DNA from 2 places in the Rhizobium sp. BK377 genome. Region 2 is predicted to be linked to the other one. Evidence: riboswitches for the same ligand, from Rfam matches in the RefSeq annotation. Region 2 holds a riboswitch; the other holds the start of a gene.

Region 1 (9,563 bases), on a different contig from region 2:
ACGCCTTCGGATCGACGTGATGGCCGTCGGCGATGATGCCGCACCAGACCGCCGGATGATCGATCGCCGCACCAACGAGGCCCGGCGCGCGGTGCGCCAGCTGGCTCATGGCGTTGAAAAGATGCGTCACACCCCGTGCACCTGCATCGAAACGCGCCTCGGCTGCCTCGCTCGTGCAGTCCGAATGGCCGATACTGACGATGACGCCGGCTTCGCTGAGTTCGCGCACCTGAGAAACCGTCACTTGCTCCGCCGCCATGGTGACGAGCAGTGTGCCGATTTCCTCGCGCGCGGCGATGAAGGATTTGACATCCCTGTCCTCGACCGGACGCATCAACTCGGCGAGATGGGCGCCCTTGCGGGCCGGGGCCAGATGCGGACCTTCGAGATGCAGGCCTGCGACGCCGCGGTTCGTCTTCACCGCAATCTTTGCCGCCTCGATCGCTGCAGCCGTCGCTTCTGCCGTATCGGTAATCAGCGTCGGCAGCAGCGCCGTCGTTCCGTACGGCCGATGTCCGTCGGCAATCATGTACATCGAGTCCGGTGACGGCTCGTCGTTCAGCATGCGGCCACCGCCGCCATTGACCTGCGCATCGATGAAGCCGGCAGACAGCACACCTCCGGCAAGAGTTACGACCTCGCCGTCGGGCAGATCATTCGTGCCGACGATTGCCTCGACATGTCCGCCCTTGACGATCAGCGCCCGCTCGTCATGAAAGCGCTCGCCGTCGAAAATCCGTGCGCCGGTGAAGATCTTGCGCGTCATCAGACAGTCTCCGTCACCTTGAGCAGATTTGCCGGCTTGTCCGGATCGAAACCCTTGCGGCGAGTGACGGACTCGATCAGTCGATAATAGACGAGCAGCGAAACCAGGGGATCGATAAGGCCATTGCCTGTTGTCGGAACCTGCAGATTGACGCCGGCAAGCGGCTTCGTCGAGAAGGGCACGGTCGTAGCGCCGAGCTTCTGAAGCCGGTCGAGTGCCTTCACGTTGTTGTCGAAGGCCGCATCTTCAGGCACGAAGCCGACGATCGGGAAGCCCGGCTGCACCAGACGCATCGGGCCGTGCATCAGTTCCGCAAGAGAGAAGGCTTCCGCATGGAGGCCGGCAGTCTCCTTGGCCTTCAGCGCAGCTTCGAGAGCAATGGCGAAAGCGGTGCCGCGGCCGCCGGTATAGAGCGAGGCGGCGTTGAACAGAACCTCCTCGGCAGCAGCCGTATCGATGCCCGATGTCGCAGCGAGTGCGGCCGGCAGTTTTTCGAGCGCCGCCTGCAGATCGGCCTTGCTGCCTATCGCAGCCGTCACGCCGGTGAGGGCGGCGACAGATGCAATGAAGGACTTGGTTGCTGCAACGCTCTTTTCGGCGCCGGCATTGAGGCCGAGGACGATATCGGCTTGTTTCGCAAGGGGGCTGTCTGTGACATTGACCACGGCAATCGTCGTTGCGCCGCCCTTCTTGGCCGCATCCTGCAGCGCCACGATGTCAGGGCTCGCGCCCGACTGGGAAACGGTGAAATGGATGCCGCCCTTCAGATGCAGGGGCGCGTTATAAACTGAGGCGATAGACGGGCCTATCGAAGCCACCGGCACGCCACAGGTGATCTCGAACAGATATTTGAAGAAGGTCGCGGCGTGATCGGACGAACCGCGCGCAGCCGTCGTCACAACGGACGGGCGGGCGGACGAGAACAGCCGGGCTATTTCTGCGAAGACCGGCTTTTCCTTTTCGAGCAGGGTAGCGACCACGTCGGGCGATTGGCCCGCCTCCTGCAGCATCAACGACTGGTTCTCACTCATAGGTCATCTCCAATTCTCAGTTCGGCGACGAAATCATAAGCGTCACCACGATAATGCGAGCGGGTGTATTCAACGACACGCTGGTCTTCCAGGCGTGAAACGCGTTCGATCAGAAGCGCCGGCGCACCGGCCTTGACGTCGAGGATAGCCGCCGATGAGGGATCGAGCGTGACGGCGGTCAGGCGCTGCATAGCGCGCACCGGCTTGTGGCCGCTCTGGGCAAGCGCGTCATACAGCGAGCCCTCGCCGCCGGCATCCTCGCCGAGAAACTTGACCGGCACGACGGCGCGTTCGATGGCGAGGGGCAGCCCGTCGGCCAGACGAAGGCGGTCGAGCCGGAGCACAGGCTCATCGACACCGAGACCGAGCAGGAAGGATTCTTCTGGAGACGGATTGTTGATGGTACGCGACAGGATCTTCGCCGCCGGCGAGCGGCCGCGTGAGCGCATGTCCGCCGAGAAGGAGGAAAGCCGCCATAGCGACTGCTCCATGCGCTCCACCCTGCTGGAAACGAAAGTGCCGCTGCCGTGGCGCGATTCCAGCGCCCCTGATGTCATGAGATTGCGATAGGCTGTCCGAACCGTCACGCGTCCAAGCTTCAGGGCCTCCGCCAGATCGCGTTCGCCGGGCAGCGCTGTTCCGGGCTTCAAGAGGCCCTCCTGAATGAGACCCGTGAGCGCAACAGCCAGCCGCTTGTAAAGCGGCCCCGTTGCCGCCTCATCGCGCAGCCCACGGCCATTCAGTTCCGCTATCAGACTGGTTCTATCCATGGACGCATAATAGAACCTATTTAGAACCAATCGGCAAGCCGGATTCGCTTCAACAAAAAGAAAACCCTCGCGATACGTTGCGAGGGTTTCATCGATCCTGACAGGATAGCTGAACTCAGTTCTTCATGAAGATGTAATCCGTTTCCTGCCGCAGTACCTCACCTGGACGCAGAACCGCGTTCGGAAAATCAGCGTGATTGATAGCATCGGGCCAGATCTGCGTTTCCAGGCAGAAGCCGGCGAACGGGCCATATTTGCGGCCGTCGAGACCCGGCACCGGCACAGCGAGCTTGAAGCCGGCGTAGAACTGTACGCCTGGCTCAGTCGTACGCACTTCCAGCGAGACGCCGGAATGCAGGCTGCGGGCAAGTATGACGGAGCGCTTGGCCGTGCGCTCATTCGAAAAGCAGAAATTGTGGTCGTAAAGCGCCTGCTCCTGCCCGGCGAAACGCTTCATCGGCGCCATCGCGCGGAAATCGAACGCGGTGCCCTCGACAGAGCGAATCTCGCCGGTCGGTATCTGCTTCTCATCCGTCGGCAGGTAGTGGTCGGCGGCGATCATGATGTCATGCGCCAGCGCGTCCTCCCGGCCATCGAGATTGAAATAGGAGTGCTGGCAGACATTGGCGATCGTCGGCTGGTCCGTCACCGTCTCGTAGTTGACGGATAGCTCGCCATTGCCATGCACCCGGTAGGTCGCCTGGATCGTGCAGTTGCCGGGATAACCGGCGCGGCCATCGGGATCGACGATCTTCAGTACGACACGGTCGGTCTCGTGCTCGACGATCGTCCAGACGAGCGTACCGATATTATTGCTGCCGCCGTGAAGATGCGTGACGCCCTTCTCGTTCAGTTCGAGCTGATAGTCCTTGCCGTCAAGCCTGAACTTGCCGTCGCCAATCCGGTTGGCACAGCGTCCCGGCGTCGCGCCGAAGAAAGGCGAATGAGCGAGGTAGCTCGCGAAATCCTCGAAACCGAGTACCAGCGGCGCATCATGCCCTTCGAGCCTGATATCCTGGATGACCGCGCCCCAGCTCAACACCTTGACCGTCAGTCCGCCTCCGCGGATGACGACGCGATGGACGGCCTCTCCATCCTTCGTCTGTCCGAAAACTTCCCGTTCCAATTTATCCGCCATGATCGACGCTCACTCCATCCCTAGAATTCAGGAACCGGAACCTGCCCCCATTCGCCGCAAACCGCAACCGGGCAGGGCCGGAAAACAAAATGCCGTCGCAGAAATGCGACGGCATCATTTCTAAACAGGACCGGCGACGCTCAGATGTCCTAGCCGATCTCTTCGATATCGTAGGGCGTTGTCTGGTAGATCTCGTTGATCCAGTTGCCGAAAAGCAGATGCGCGTGGCTTCGCCAGCGGTTCTGGGGCGCGAGCGCCGGATCGTTATGCGGGAAGTAGTTGTGCGGCATTTTGATCGGCACGCCGGCATTCACGTCGCGGAAATATTCGTCCGAAAGGGACGTGGAATCATATTCGACGTGATTAAAGATATAAAGCCGCCGGCCCTTCGGCTCGTGGACGAGGCAGACGCCCATCTCGCTCGATTCCATAAGGATCTCGAGGCCGTCGACCTTCTCTATGTCGGCCCGGCGAACCTCGGTCCAGCGCGACACCGGGACCTCGAAATTGTCGGAGAAACCGTTGAGATAAACGGAGGAGGGCTTGAGATTATTGTGCCGGTAAACGCCGAAAGCCTTTTCCTTCAGTTCATACTTCGGCACGCCGTGGAAGTGATAAATCCCCGCCATCGCGCCCCAGCAGACATTCATGGTCGAATGAACGTTTGTCTGCGTCCAGTCGAAAATCTGCTGCATTTCCTTCCAATAAGTGACGTCTTCGTAGGGCAGCGTCTCGATCGGCGCGCCCGTGATGATGAAGCCATCGAACTTGCGGTGCTTCACTTCCTCCCAGGTCTGGTAGAAGGCGAGCAGGTGTTCTTCAGACGTATTCTTGGCCTTGTGGTTGCCGACACGGACCAGCGAAAATTCCACCTGCAGCGGCGAAGCGCCCACCAGGCGCGCCATCTGCACTTCGGTCTTGATCTTGTTCGGCATGAGGTTGAGCAGCCCGATCTGCAGCGGTCGGATATCCTGACGGATCGCCACCGTTTCGGTCATCACCCGCACACCCTCGTTCACAAGGGTTTCGAAGGCAGGCAGCGTATCGGGGATCTTGATGGGCATTGCGGTCAACTCGATCAAAATAAAAAACCGGCGGCGAAAGAATCGCTACCGGTCCGCACGCGGCCCTTTAGCGACTTATTTAACGTGGCTGCAAGCCGGCCGGCCAAATCACCACGAGGCGTCTTAAATAGCGCCAGTCGCGCCGCGAATCAACTGTCAATAGAGGCAGCTGCACAAGTCATCACGCTTTCTTTATGGGTGGTGGAATCTGTTGATGGACCAGTAACGCCCCCATGTTATTAATGGTGCGATGGGCGGATTTGGAAAGTTGTAATGGCAAATAGCGTAAAAGGGGGGAAGGGTATCCAGGGTCAGGACCGCGTAGGGTATGATCTAAGCCTGACATATCGGCTTGGAGTGATGTTCTCCGCATTCTGGAATTCGCAGGTCCGCGGCAAGGTCGTGGGGCTTGCGATCCTGCTTGTCCTCATCATCCTGGCGACCGCCTACGGACAGGTGATCCTCAACGAATGGAACGCCCCCTTCTACGATTCCCTTGAGCGTCGTGATCTTGGCGAGTTCTTCCGCCAGCTCGAAGTCTTCGCGATGATCGCCGGCGCGCTGTTGCTGCTCAACGTGCTGCAGGCATGGCTGAACCAGATGACGGCCCTCTACATGCGCGAAGGTCTCTCGCGCGATCTCGTCGATCAGTGGTTCAAGCGCAAGCGTGCCCTCAAGCTCTCCACCATCGGTATCATCGGCGTCAATCCCGATCAGCGCCTGCATGAAGATTCCCGCAACCTCGCCGAAAGCACCACCAACCTTGCTCTCGGTCTGTTGCAGTCGACCATCCTTCTCGTCAGCTTCATCGGCGTTTTGTGGGAGCTTTCAAGCGGCTTCATCTTTCGTATCAGTGGCTATAACTTCACAATTCCCGGCTACATGGTTTGGGCGGCAATCTTCTATGCCGCATCAGCGTCGGTCTTGAGCCAGGTCGTCGGCCGCAAGCTCGTCAAGCTCAATGCAGATCGCTTCTCCCAGGAAGCAGAGCTGCGCTTCGCTCTGATGCACGCGAACGAAAATATGCCGGCAATAACAGTGGCGCACGGCGAAGAGAACGAGCGCAAACGCATCAATGAAAATATCAGCAATGTCCTTGCCGTCATCAAGCGGCTTGCCATGGCCAATACCAATCTGACCTGGGTCTCGGCGGGTTATGGCTGGCTGGTCATCGTCATCCCGATCATCGTTGCAGCGCCCGCATACTTCTCCGGCGGACTCACCTTCGGCCAGTTGATGATGTCGGTCGGCGCTTTCAACCAAGTCAACACGGCGCTGCGCTGGTATGTCGCCAACTTCGGGCCGATTGCCGAATGGCGCGCCACGCTGATGCGTGTGACCGACTTCCGCCAGGCGCTTCAGGAGATGGATGATGGCTTCAAGTTCGAAGATGGCATTGTCTATGAGGAAACGACGCCCGATACGCTGACGCTGAAGGATGTGGTGATTGTTGCCAAGCTCGGTGAGGACATTGAAGATTGCGGCGGCTTCCGCCTGCGCGAGACGGACGTGACGATCAAGGCCGGAGAAAAGGTCATGATAAACGGCGATCACAGCGTGAACCGCCGCCTGCTCTTCCGGGCCATGGCCGGCCTTTGGCCCTCGGGGCACGGCACGATGGGTCTGCCGCCGATCGACGACATGCTGTTCATCCCGCAGGTCGCCTATGTGCCGGGCGGAACTCTGCGCGAGGCGATCGCATTTCCCGAAAAACCCGAAGACTATGACACGGCGGCCATCGAAGCCGCGCTTGAGGCTGCCGGTTTGCATTCGCTGGTCGCCCGCCTCGATAGCCGCGCGCGTTGGGACAAGCTTCTCGATGCCGATGAACAGAAGGCGATCGGCTTTGCCCGTCTGCTTCTCGTCAAGCCGCGCTGGGTCGTCTTCGACGAAGTGCTCGAAGGCATGGAGCCGGAATGGCAGCGCACGATGACGAAGCTGCTCGCTACCATGCCGGACACCGGCATGATCTATATCGGCCGTTCGGAAACCTATCTGGAAGTGCTGCACCCGCGCACACTGCATCTGCAGGCGCTGCCCTCGAATTCAGACGAAGAACCGGCAGCTTCCGTTGCAGGATCGAGCGCCCAGGCAGCCCCGTCCCGGCACTCTAGGGCAATTGCAGCAAAAACCGTATAGCGGTTTTGCCCCCGGAATTGTGTGAGAACGAAACCCCGGAAAATCTTACATCGGCGGCATCACGCCGTTGATGCCGACGGCGACCTGCGCGGCCGAGATGCTGCCATCGGCTGCCTTTTCCGCCATGACGATCACGCCGGCACCCGGCTTCAGATCGTGCTTTGTTGCCGGCGCAAAAGTAACGATCGGAGTACCCTCTGCAATCGAGATGATCTTCTCCTTACCCTGATAGATGAGCGTAATCGTGTGGCCGTCGACGGCCTTGACGGCATTGCTGACGGTCGCATTCGTCATCGAGCTGTTCGGCTGCAGGTCCCATGGACGGCTGCCTTCGCCGGTGCCCTTCATTGCGGCCGGGAATATCAGCACCTCGATCGCGCCATCGGGACCTGTGTCTTTCGGCAAGGAGGCGACACCGACGAAATCGCCGACTTTGATATCATCGACGGAAGCATTCCCGATACCGGCGACCTTCCAGCCAGACTTGAGCGCCACTGTCGCATCCCTGCCCTCGCGGGTCTTGACGGTTAGCGTGTCGCCATTGAGGCTCTCGATCGTACCACGCACCCGCACGCGCTGGTTTTCCTGCGCACGCGCCGCCTGCGAAAGGCCGAGCACGACGAAGCTGCCGGCGGCAAGCGCGATGAATATTCTGGTATAGGATTTGCGAGGCATGTGACTCTTCCTTATTGCCATTGATCGGCAAGATCCCCCCGCTGCCGGAGTGGCACCCTATGCCTCATGACACGGCACGAGCGAATCAAGGAAAAGTGAGGAAAGCGAACTCCGACAATCCAATTCCGGGCGCCGGGAGTCCGCGAATGACCTTTAGAAAATTGGCTCAACCGGCAGCAGACATGTCCATGTACATGATTTCCCAGACATGACCGTCGAGGTCCTGGAAGCTACATCCATACATCGGCGCCATATCGAGGGTCGGCTTCCAGGGTTTGCCTCCGGCTGCCAGCGCCTTCTTCAGATAGTCGTCTACTTCGGCGCGGCTGCCTGCCGAAAGGCAGGTCAACACTTCCTTCCCTTTGGAAGTGTCGGCGATATCGCCCTCGATGAACTGCTGGAAGTGACTGTGGGACAGCAGCATCACGCAGATGTTTTCCTCGACGATCATGCAGGCGGCATCGTCGTTGGTGAAGGCGGGATTGTAAGAAAAGCCAAGCGCCGAGAAAAATTCCTTCGATTTGACGAGGTCTTTAACGGGCAGGTTTACGAAAATCATGCGCATGAAAAATCTCCGTTCTGACGTGGCGGCACCATGCCGTTGATCACGCTCGGCCCAAAGACGCAGAAAAACCACCCGATCCGACATTTCAGGAAATTTTTATAGGATCAACCTTCCAGCTCCTCACGCAGCATTTCGAGTTCCAGCCATTCCTCTTCCATCTTCGTCAGGCTTTCGCGCAGCTTCTCCATCTCGGATGCCAGCCGGTTGAAGCTCGCGGGGTCCCTAGTGAAGAGGTTCGGATCAGCCATCTTCTCCTCACGCTTGCCGATCTCCGCTTCCGCCTTGGCCATTTCCTTCGGCAGGTTTTCGAGTGCGAATTTCTGCTTGTAGGAGAGCTTGCCCTTCGAGGCGGAAGCAGTGGCCGCAGCCTCAGGCGCCTTAGGCTTTTCCGCCGCCTTCTCGGCCCTGCGGCGCTCCTCGGCCGCACCCTTGCGCTGCGCCAGCATGTCGGAATAGCCGCCGGCATATTCGATCCAGCGTCCATCAGGCGTTTCCGGATTGGCGGGCGCAATCGTCGAGGTCACCGTCCGGTCCAGGAAGTCGCGATCGTGGCTGACGAGGATGACGGTACCGGCAAAGCCTGTGACGATCTCCTGCAAGAGATCAAGCGTCTCGATGTCGAGATCGTTGGTCGGTTCGTCGAGAATGAGCAGGTTCGTCGGCCGCGACAGGATGCGCGCCAGTATCAGCCGGGCACGTTCGCCACCGGAAAGATTCTTGATCGGCGTGCGCGCCTGCTCCGGCTGGAACAGGAATTCCTTCATGTATCCGGTCACATGCCGCTGCTCGCCATTGACCAGGAGATTCTCACCGCGTCCATCCGTCAGATAATTGGCGAGCGTATCCTCGGGATTCAGATCCTCACGCTTCTGGTCGAGGGTCGCGATATCAAGATTGGTGCCGAGCTTCACCGTTCCGCTGTCGGGCGCAAGCTGGCCGGTCAGCATCTTCAGGAGCGTCGTCTTACCGGCGCCGTTCGGGCCGACGAGACCGATGCAATCGCCACGATGCACGCGGATCGAGAACGGGGCGACGATCGGCCGGTCGTCATAGCTCTTGGTGATCTTGTTGGCCTCGATCACCAGCTTGCCGGATTCCTGCGCATCGGAAGCGCTTGCCTGCACGGTTCCCTGCGGCCCTTTGTGGCCACGATACTGCGAACGCATCGTCTGCAGCTCGCCGAGTCGGCGCATATTGCGTTTGCGTCGTGCCGTCACGCCATAACGCAGCCAGTGCTCCTCACGCTCGATCGCCTTGCCGAGTTTGTGCTGTTCCAGCTCTTCCGCTTCCAGCACCTGATCGCGCCAGGCTTCGAAAAACGCAAAGCTCTTGTCGAGCCGACGGGACGTGCCTCGGTCGAGCCAGACGGTCGCCGTCGAGACCTTTTCGAGGAAGCGGCGGTCGTGCGAGATCAA
Region 2 (9,563 bases):
AACGCCGTCAGATGTCAGCTCGATTTTCCAAAGGAACTCGCCGTTGCTCCGGGCCGATATGCCGACCCAAATAACTTCTGTTTCGAATTCGTTCAAGACATAGCAGAGCTCTACGCGCTGCAATCCCTCATAGCCATAAAGGTCTACGTCGTGGTCATCATAAGCTACGGCTTCCGGCGTGGGAAAGTTGGCCGTGGCCAGACTGACGTTGGCATGCTTAAGTCGAAACAAAACCGCTTTGTCGAGGATGAACGACGCAGTGTCGCGGTGGAAAAGCGGGGCGACGTCAGGATCGCTGGCCGCCAAGGAGTTCAGTTCCCGGACCACGTCCTCCCACACGATACCGCGAAATGTTGTCTTACGGATCCAACGCCCGCGCTCTGGGTAGCGCTCCACCGCACCATCCCACGCACGATGAACCGCGTTGTAGATCTTCGTGGCTCGATCGTTCTTCGCAAGGACTTCATTAACAACAGTTCGGATCGGCAATGGCATTGAGTCGTCTCCGGAATTTGAGGGAGCATCTCACATGGATTTTACAAAAACAACAATTAAATATGCGCGATATTATGCTTTCCCCTGCCAAGGATTATGCCACCTTCAGAAAAAGCGCGCCTCGCTATCTGTGGTTTCAATTTGATTTACTTTCTACTCCTAAAGTCGAATGCTGTTGCCGACTGAAAAGAGGATAGTTCCGTGAAGGTAAATCTGAAGAAGTTAGTAGGACCATGGGATGGGGGCTACGCGCTTGATAAGCACATGTTGTCAAGCGCTTTCCTCGGAAACGATGAATTTGGCCATGCGAGGTTCGATAACATCCGGACAGATGCCGGAGAGGCCGTGTATCAATTGAAGTACAAGAGTGACTTCAATCAAAGTGCAATATTGGCAGCTGCCGTTCACGAGCACATAATACCTCAATTCCCAAAGATCGGCCTGATTGTGCCAGCGCCAGCCTCGACAACGCGTGCTAAGCAACCTGTTGACGCGGTGGCAGCTGAACTAGCGAAACTTATTGGCGTCAAGGTTTTTGCCAACATCATCGTCAAGGCGCCATCGACGACGGGAAAGAAGCTCAAGGATCTTGCAACGAAACAAGAAAAGGAAGCGGAACTGGAGGGCAGATTTTCGATCAATGACGAGATAACGAACGCCGGCCAGTGGAACGCTCTCGTACTCGACGATCTCTTTCATAGCGGCGCGACGATGGAGGCCGCGACAAAAGCTCTTAGAACCTATAAAAAGATATCAGGAGTCTATGTGGCTGCACTTACGTGGAAATGAAAATGGAATCGGTTTTTATCGCAGGCTCAATCACCATAAAGAACCTGCCATCATTATTTGTCGAGAAGCTCGACAGTCTGATCGCTGCGAACCTCGCAGTGGTGGTCGGGGACGCCAATGGCGTTGATAAAGCTGTACAAGAAATATTAGATGACAGAGGAGCAACCAATGTCACCGTGTACTGCTCCGGCAAAGTGCCTCGTAACAACCTCGGAAACTGGCCTGTAAAGGAAATTTACAGTAGCGCCGAGCCAGGTACCAAGGCCTTCTTCACCGCGAAGGACGTCGCCATGGCCGAGATCGCGGAGCTTGGCCTGATGCTCTGGGATGCAAAAAGCACTGGTACATTAAACAATGTTATCGAACTGACGCGAAGAGGCAAAAAATCAGTTGTGTTTGTCAATAAGATGGATGCCTTTACGATTATCAGGGGGCCTAAGGATCTGAAAAACCTCTTGGAGATAATGTCAGATGGAGCCCGAGACCAAGCTGAAAAAAAGATCGGCCTCTCAGCCGCAGTCAGAAAGCTCACTGAACATCAGACGGGCTTCTCATTCTAACGGAAGAGTGGGACCCGCCGGAGTACAGCAAGCGAGTTACAGATTGGTGAGGCACACAACCTCTGACCCGCGCCGAACCTTGCAAGTGAAGCGGCAGTGATACGAGTGAAACGCCGACATACTTAAGTTATTGAAGTTGCTGGAGCGGGTGAAGGGAATCGAACCCTCGTATTCAGCTTGGGAAGCTGCTGCTCTACCATTGAGCTACACCCGCCTGATGTCTCAGACTTTCAACAGATGGCCGCCGCTGTCAAGTCGCGGCATTACCGCACGTCAAATGCGGAAATGCTTCGACAGCTTCAGGCCCTGGGCCTGATAGTTGGAACCGAGGCCTGAGCCGTAGAGGCTCGAGGGCTGCTCCTGCATGTGTTCGTAGATCAGGCGGCCGACGATCTGGCCGTCTTCGAGGATGAAGGGCACTTCGTGGCTGCGGACTTCCAGCACCGCGCGGCTGCCGCGCCCGCCGGCCGGGGCATGGCCGAAGCCCGGGTCGAAGAAACCGGCATAGTGGACACGGAATTCGCCGACGAGCGGATCGAAGGGGGTCATTTCCGCCGCATAGTCGGGCGGGACATGCACGGCCTCGCGCGAGACGAGGATATAGAATTCATCCGGATCGAGGATCAGCTCGTTGCGGCCACGGCTGTAGAGCGGCTCCCAGAAATCGTAGATATCGTGCTGATCCTTCTTATCGACATCGACGACGGCGGTATGGTGCTTGCCGCGGTAGCCGATCAGGCCATCCTTGTCGCCCGTCAGATCGATCGACAGCGCGATGCCGCCGCCGGAGACGTTCGGCTGCTTGGCGGCGACGAGCGTTTCCGTTTCGTGCAGCTTCAGAAGATCCGGCTCGCTCAGAACCGAATGGCCGACGCGGAAGCGTATCTGCGACAGGCGCGAGCCGCGGCGCACGACGATCGGGAAAGTGCGCGGGCTGATTTCGAGATAGAGCGGGCCGGAATAGCCTGCCGGGATCTTATCGAATTCCTGCGCGTAATCGGTGATGACGCGGGTAAAGATATCGAGCCGGCCTGTCGAGCTCTTCGGGTTGGCGGAAGCCGACATATTGGCCGGCAGATCGAGATGCTCCATCAGCGGCACGATGTAGACGCAGCCGGTTTCCAGCACCGCGCCTTCGCTGAGGTCGATGACATGAAGGCTCAGCCGGTCGAGCTTGTCGGAGACGAGATGCGATGGGCCGGGCATGAAGCTCGCGCGCACCCGGAAAGCCTTGGCGCCCAGCCGCAGATCCAGGCTTGCCGGCTGGATCTGGTCGCGATCCAGCTCGCGTTCGCTTTGAAGACGCCCCGTTTCAAACAGCGCGGCTATCGCGCGGTCGGCCAAAATTCCAGTTTCGCGAGCCATCATGCTCCATCCATAATTTGCTGCCGACAAAACCAAAGTCGGGGAATTGACGCAAGCGCAGAACGGCAGTATTGCAAATTTATCCCGTGGTGATTTGGCCGGTCGGCTTGCAGCCACGTTAAACAAGTGGCTAAAAAGACCGGGTTGAAAACCGGTCTGCATTTGCGGCCGGTTTTTTTGTTGTTTGAAAGTGGTGATGGCATGAGCAAGACCTGGCGCCCGGCAACCCAACTCGTCCACGGCGGAACGCTGCGCTCGCAGTACGGCGAGACTTCGGAAGCAATCTATCTCACGCAGGGCTTCGTCTACGAGACGTCGGAAGCCGCCGAAGCGCGCTTCAAGGGCGAGACTGATGGTTTCATCTATGCGCGCTATGGCAGCCCCACCAATGACATGTTCGAAAAGCGCATGTGCATGCTGGAAGGCGCTGAGGACGCCCGCGCCACCGCCTCCGGCATGGCCGCTGTTACCGCTGCGATCCTCTGCCAGTTGAAGGCCGGCGATCATATCGTTGCTGCGCGCGCCCTCTTCGGCTCCTGCCGCTGGGTGGTCGAAACACTGGCGCCGAAATACGGCATCGACTGCACGCTGGTCGACGGCCGCACTCTGGAAAACTGGGAGAAGGCGATCACGCCGAAGACTAAGGTATTCTTCCTGGAAAGCCCGACCAATCCGACGCTGGAAGTGATCGATATCGCCGGTGTCGCCAAGCTCGCCAACCAGATCGGTGCAAAGGTCGTCGTCGACAACGTGTTTGCGACGCCGCTCTTCCAGAAGCCGCTGGAACTCGGCGCCCATATCGTCGTCTATTCCGCGACCAAGCATATTGACGGCCAGGGCCGCTGCCTTGGCGGCGTGGTTCTCTCCGACAAGGAATGGATCGACGAGAACCTGCACGACTATTTCCGTCATACCGGCCCGGCGATGTCGCCGTTCAATGCCTGGACGCTGTTGAAGGGCATCGAGACGCTGCCGCTGCGCGTCAAGCAACAGACGCAGAATGCGGCAAAGATCGCCGATTTCCTGGCCGATCAGGGCAAGGTGGCCAAGGTCATCTATCCCGGCCGCAAGGACCATCCGCAGGCCGATATCATCGCCAAGCAGATGTCGGGCGGTTCGACGCTTGTCTGCTTCGAGCTGAAGGGCGGCAAGGAAGCGGCCTTCGCGCTGCAGAACGCGCTCGATATCGTGAAGATCTCCAACAATCTCGGCGACTCCAAGAGCCTGATCACCCATCCGGCGACGACCACGCACAAGAACCTGACGGACGAGGCGCGCGCCGAACTCGGCATCTCGCCGGGTACGGTACGTTTCTCGGCTGGCATCGAAGACACGGATGATCTCGTCGAGGATTTTGCCCGCGCGCTGTCGAAGGTTTCGGCCTGATCTTCTCAATATCGGCTCTGAAAATCGAGATCGATTTTCAGAGCCGATGCGTGCGCTTCAAGTGTAAAGCGCCAAGGATCACGCCGCGACCGCGGCATTTGCCTTGAAATTAACACCGAGAGTTAGGCTTAATGAACGAAAGGCCGCGCAGCTGGGAGTGGCGGGGCGATGATCACTGTACCATTTCTTGACGGATGGGGCCTCTTATAAGATACGGGTAACTTATCTTGACTAAGGTGTAAGGCATGTATCGCGCCCTCACACGAGACATCGAAGTGGTTGTCGAACCCTTTTATCTGGAGGAGCAATCCGATCCGGACGACGATCGTTATGTCTGGGGTTATCGCGTCGTCATCGCCAACAACTCCGACATAGCCGTGCGTCTCGTCAACCGCTACTGGAATATTACCGACCAGAACGGGCAGATCGACGAGGTCAGCGGCCCGGGTGTCGTCGGCGAGCAGCCGCGGCTGCAGCCGGGAGACACCTACGAATATTCATCGGGCTGCCCGCTGGATACGCCATCCGGCCTGATGTTCGGCCACTACCAGATGGAAACGGACGAAGGCGAGATGTTCGATGTCGAGATACCCGCCTTCTCCTTGGATTCACCCGGCCTGCTGCGCGTACTCAATTAGGGCCTTGATCATTCCGCCGCCGCAACTTCCTGCACCGGGAAACGATAGGTCGTGGAGCAGAATTCGCAGGTCACGGCGATCTCGCCGTTTTCCTGGCTCTCCTCGATCTCCTCGGCGCTGAAACCCTTCAACACGCCGCCGATCTTTTCGCGCGAACAGCTGCAGCGATCGAAGACCGCCCGCGGATCGTAGACACGCACGCCGCGCTCGTGGAAGAGGCGGAAGAGCAGGCGTTCCGTGCCGACCTGCGGATCGGTCAGTTCGTCGGCATCGACCGTTTCAACGAGCGAACGGGCTTCCGTCCAGGCATCATCCTCAACATGCGCGCCTTCACGCGTATCGCCATCGCCGCCGTGAAGATCGGGCTGACGCATGCGCTCCGGCGCTTCCGGCAGGAACTGGGCGACGAGGCCCCCTGCCCGCCAGCGGTGACGGGGCTTGCCGTTCTCGTCGCGGTCGAAGAGTTCGGCGGCGGCAAGGCGCACACGTGTCGGGATCTGCTCCGACTGACGGAAATAGACACCGGCAATATCTTCCAGCGAGGTACCGTCAAGCGCGACAATGCCCTGATAAGGCTGGCTGAACTTGCCCTGATCGATGGTGAAGGCCAGCACGCCCTTGCCGAGAAGCTGTTCCGGCTCGGTTTCGCCTGCCGCAATCGCCCTGTCGAGCAAGGCCTGATCGAAGCGGGCATAGGCCCGGACATTTTCCGGCGTCGAAAAATCGGCGACCAGGAGATCGACGGGACCGTCGCTTTTGGTCTGGACCGTGAATTTGCCCTCGAACTTCAGCGAAGTGCCGAGAAGCACCGTGAGCACGACCACCTCCGCCAGAAGGCGGGCGACGGGCGTGGGGTAATGATGGCGTTCGAGGATTGAATCCAGCATCGGGCCGAGCTGGACGGCGCGACCGCGCACATCCAGCCCTTCCACCTGGAAGGGGACGACGTGATCATCGCCGGCGAAATCGAACTCGCCGAGAGCGGCGGCAGCTTCTGCCATGGCTTTCACTCCTGTTTTGTCAGAGCAGCCGGCCAGCGTACCGGCTGCTTGCGCAGCCGCGAGTTTTGGACTCGCGACATCCGATTATGGTTCAGATCGCGCCCAGGCACCAAGCAAGAATCGACTTCTGCGCATGAAGACGGTTTTCCGCTTCATCGAAGACCACGGACTGCGGGCCATCGATCACCTCGTCCGTCACCTCCTCACCGCGATGAGCGGGAAGGCAATGCATGAACAATGCGTCTTTGCCGGCCTGCGCCATCAAATGCGCATTGACCTGATAAGGCTGGAAGACATTGTGACCGCGAGCCCGATGTTCCTGATTCATGGAGACCCAGGTATCGGTCACCACGCAATCGACGCCGGCGACCGCACGGTCGGCATCATGGTAAAGCATGATTTCGGCGCCCTCATTGCGGGCCCAGTTCAGATAGTGATCCTTCGGCTCGGAACCAAGGGGTACGGCCATGTTCATGCGATAGCCGAAGCGGGCAGCCCCTTCGACCAGCGAATGCAGCACGTTGTTGCCGTCGCCCGTCCAGGCGATCGTCTTGCCCTTGATCGGGCCGCGATGCTCTTCGAAGGTCATGATATCGGCCATGATCTGGCAGGGATGGGTATCGTCCGTCAGCGCATTGATGACAGGCACCGTGGCATGCTCGGCGAGCTCCAGCATCCGGCTGTGCTCGGTCGTGCGGATCATGATCGCATCGACATAGCGGGACAAAACCTTGGCGGTGTCGCCGATCGTCTCGGCGCGCCCGAGCTGCATTTCCGTACCCGACAGGAACAGCGTCTCGCCGCCGAGCTGGCGCATGCCGACATCGAAGGAGACGCGGGTTCGCGTGGACGGCTTCTCGAAGATCATGGCGAGCATCTTGCCGGCGAGCGGCTTGTCGGCGGAACCCGCCTTGAAAGCCTGCTTTCGCAGCTTGGCATCCTCCATGATGGTTCTGAGGTCGGATGCGGTGACTGCGGAGAGATCGAGGAAGTGTTTGGGGGAAGCCATTGTTCGTTACCTGCTACGCCCGCCAGCGGGCGGGGCATTGTCCTATCAAGCGGTCTTCTTGACCTTGGCGGCACGGATGCTTTCGGCGGCGCGTTCGAGACGGGAAATCCCCTCGCGCGCCTCCTCCGCGGTTACGACCAGCGGCGGCAGCAGACGGATGACATTATCGCCTGCCGGGATCGCCAGAAGGTGTGCAGCGCGAATTTCCTTCAGCAGCTCGGCCGAGGGAATGGCAGCCTTGATGCCGAGCAGCAGGCCTTCGCCCCTGATGTCTTCGATCACATCGGGATAGCGATCCTTGAGCGAGGCAAGGCCCTGGCGGAAGACGAGGGTGACATCGCGCACGTGCTGCAGGAAGCCGTCAGCCAGGATGACATCGAGGACCGCGTTGCCGACAGCCATGGCCAGCGGATTGCCGCCATAGGTGGAACCATGCGTGCCGGCCTTCATGCCCGAGGCTGCTTCTGCCGTCGCCAGGCAGGCGCCAAGCGGGAAGCCGCCGCCGATGCCCTTGGCAACGGCCATGATGTCGGGCGTTATACCCGACCATTCATGGGCGAAGAGCTTGCCGGTACGGCCGACGCCGGTCTGGACTTCGTCGAGGATGAGGAGCAGGCCGTGCTCGTCGCAGAGCTGGCGGAGCGCCCTCATGAATTCAGGCGTCGCCGGGCGGACACCGCCCTCACCCTGCACAGGCTCGATGAGGATGCCGGCCGTCTTGTCGGTAATCGCGGCGCGTACGGCCTCGATATCGCCGAAGGGAACCTGATCGAAGCCCGGGGTCTTCGGGCCGAAACCTTCGAGATACTTCTCCTGACCGCCGGCGGCGATGGTTGCAAGCGTGCGGCCGTGGAAGGCGCCTTCGAAAGTAATGATGTGGAAGCGCTCCGGGTGGCCCTTGGAGAACTGGTAGCGGCGCGCAGTCTTGATGGCGCATTCGAGAGCCTCGGCGCCGGAATTGGTGAAAAACACCTTGTCGGCGAAAGTAGCATCCGTCAGGCGCTTGGCAAGCTTCTCCTGGCCAGGCACTTCATAGATATTGGAGAGATGCCAGACCTTGTCGGCCTGATCCTTGAGGGCGGCCACGACATGCGGATTGCCATGCCCCACGGAGGTGACGGCAACGCCTGCGCCGAAATCCAGATATCGCTCGCCGGTTTCGGTGATCAGCCAGACGCCTTCACCTCGCTCGAACCGCAACGGGGCACGAGAATAGGTATCATAAAGCGGCGAGGCTTCAGCCATGGCGCGAACTCCTGCAACAGGTTATGGGGCACCGGACTCCGGCTAAGAAAACCAGGCCCGAAAAATCAAAAATGCCGCCTTTCGGCGGCAGGGAGCACTATTTACTTTTCGCACTGCAATGTCAACAAAACTGAGGATTTAGCGCATGCGTCAAGCCTCAAATCGGACTTTCAGGTCTATCAACAGCTAATGTTGCAGAAATGACTCTCTCGGGAAGCAAGTTGGGGAAAACCCCGAATTCGGATTCATCGGATTCGTGCGACTCTTGTCACAGAGTCAGGCTCACACTAGGTTAAAGTTCAATTACTAGACTGCATGCGGCGGAACTAGTCACCAAAATTGATCAGGCGTTTCTTGCTTCGGAAACTTTCGAGGCAACGGTGAGGGATTCTGCCATCACCAACGCGAAAGGTGGAGACAGGGCAATGAACTGGACAGACGAGCGTGTCGAGAAGCTCAAGAAGCTTTGGTCGGAGGGGCTGAGCGCCAGCCAGATCGCAGCGCAGCTTGGCGGTGTGAGTAGAAACGCCGTTATCGGCAAGGTTCACCGGCTCAGTCTTCCCGGCCGCGCCAAGGCCGGCGGCACGGCAACCGCGGCGCGCGCACCGAAGCGCACGACCTCGGCGCCCCGCGCCCCGAACTATGCATCTCGCATCGCTACCCGCACCGTAACGCGCCAGCAGGGCGCGACGATGCTGAAGGAAGAGATCGAGATCGAAACCGCCGAGGAAATGGAATATGTGCCGGCCAAAAATGTGGTCGTGCCGATTTCGCGCCGCCTCGGCCTGACGGAACTGACGGAGCGCACCTGCAAGTGGCCGGTCGGCGATCCGATGAAGGATGACTTCTATTTTTGCGGTTGCGACTCTACGGACTCGTCGCCCTACTGCAGCTACCATCAGCGCCTCGCCTACCAGCCGGTGAGCGAGCGCCGCAAGGCTGTCCGGGTCGGCTGACCCGCGATTTTCCAACAGTTGCAACGTATCATTGCCCCTCCTCGCCGATGCGCGGAGGGGTGATTTTTTGCCGGCATAGGGCTGGAAACGGCTCGTGGCCACGACTGTCTGCCGGAGGC

The links. Region 2 has a riboswitch for S-adenosylmethionine ahead of FHT92_RS06210 (O-succinylhomoserine sulfhydrylase). Riboswitches for the same ligand answer to the same signal wherever they lie in the genome.
Region 1: another riboswitch for S-adenosylmethionine. It lies ahead of metA (homoserine O-succinyltransferase); the one in region 2 lies ahead of FHT92_RS06210 (O-succinylhomoserine sulfhydrylase).

Annotation. Positions count from the first base shown of each region.
Region 1 is NZ_JACIAC010000005.1:260,436-269,998, forward strand. It holds gene nagA (N-acetylglucosamine-6-phosphate deacetylase) at 1-766, opposite strand, end outside; gene FHT92_RS20895 (SIS domain-containing protein) at 766-1,797, opposite strand; gene FHT92_RS20900 (GntR family transcriptional regulator) at 1,794-2,567, opposite strand; gene FHT92_RS20905 (aldose epimerase family protein) at 2,683-3,705, opposite strand; gene metA (homoserine O-succinyltransferase) at 3,855-4,769, opposite strand; SAM riboswitch at 4,817-4,894, opposite strand; gene FHT92_RS20915 (ABC transporter ATP-binding protein/permease) at 5,043-6,908, shown strand; gene FHT92_RS20920 (hypothetical protein) at 6,954-7,583, opposite strand; gene FHT92_RS20925 (VOC family protein) at 7,750-8,148, opposite strand; gene FHT92_RS20930 (ABC-F family ATP-binding cassette domain-containing protein) at 8,253-9,563, opposite strand, start outside.
Region 2 is NZ_JACIAC010000001.1:1,247,379-1,256,941, forward strand. It holds gene FHT92_RS06185 (hypothetical protein) at 1-495, opposite strand, end outside; gene FHT92_RS06190 (ComF family protein) at 697-1,284, shown strand; gene FHT92_RS06195 (hypothetical protein) at 1,287-1,844, shown strand; tRNA gene FHT92_RS06200 (tRNA-Gly) at 1,985-2,058, opposite strand; gene FHT92_RS06205 (2'-deoxycytidine 5'-triphosphate deaminase) at 2,118-3,212, opposite strand; SAM riboswitch at 3,286-3,364, shown strand; gene FHT92_RS06210 (O-succinylhomoserine sulfhydrylase) at 3,411-4,595, shown strand; gene apaG (Co2+/Mg2+ efflux protein ApaG) at 4,841-5,233, shown strand; gene FHT92_RS06220 (Hsp33 family molecular chaperone) at 5,242-6,234, opposite strand; gene argF (ornithine carbamoyltransferase) at 6,326-7,243, opposite strand; gene FHT92_RS06230 (aspartate aminotransferase family protein) at 7,289-8,488, opposite strand; gene FHT92_RS06235 (GcrA family cell cycle regulator) at 8,914-9,444, shown strand.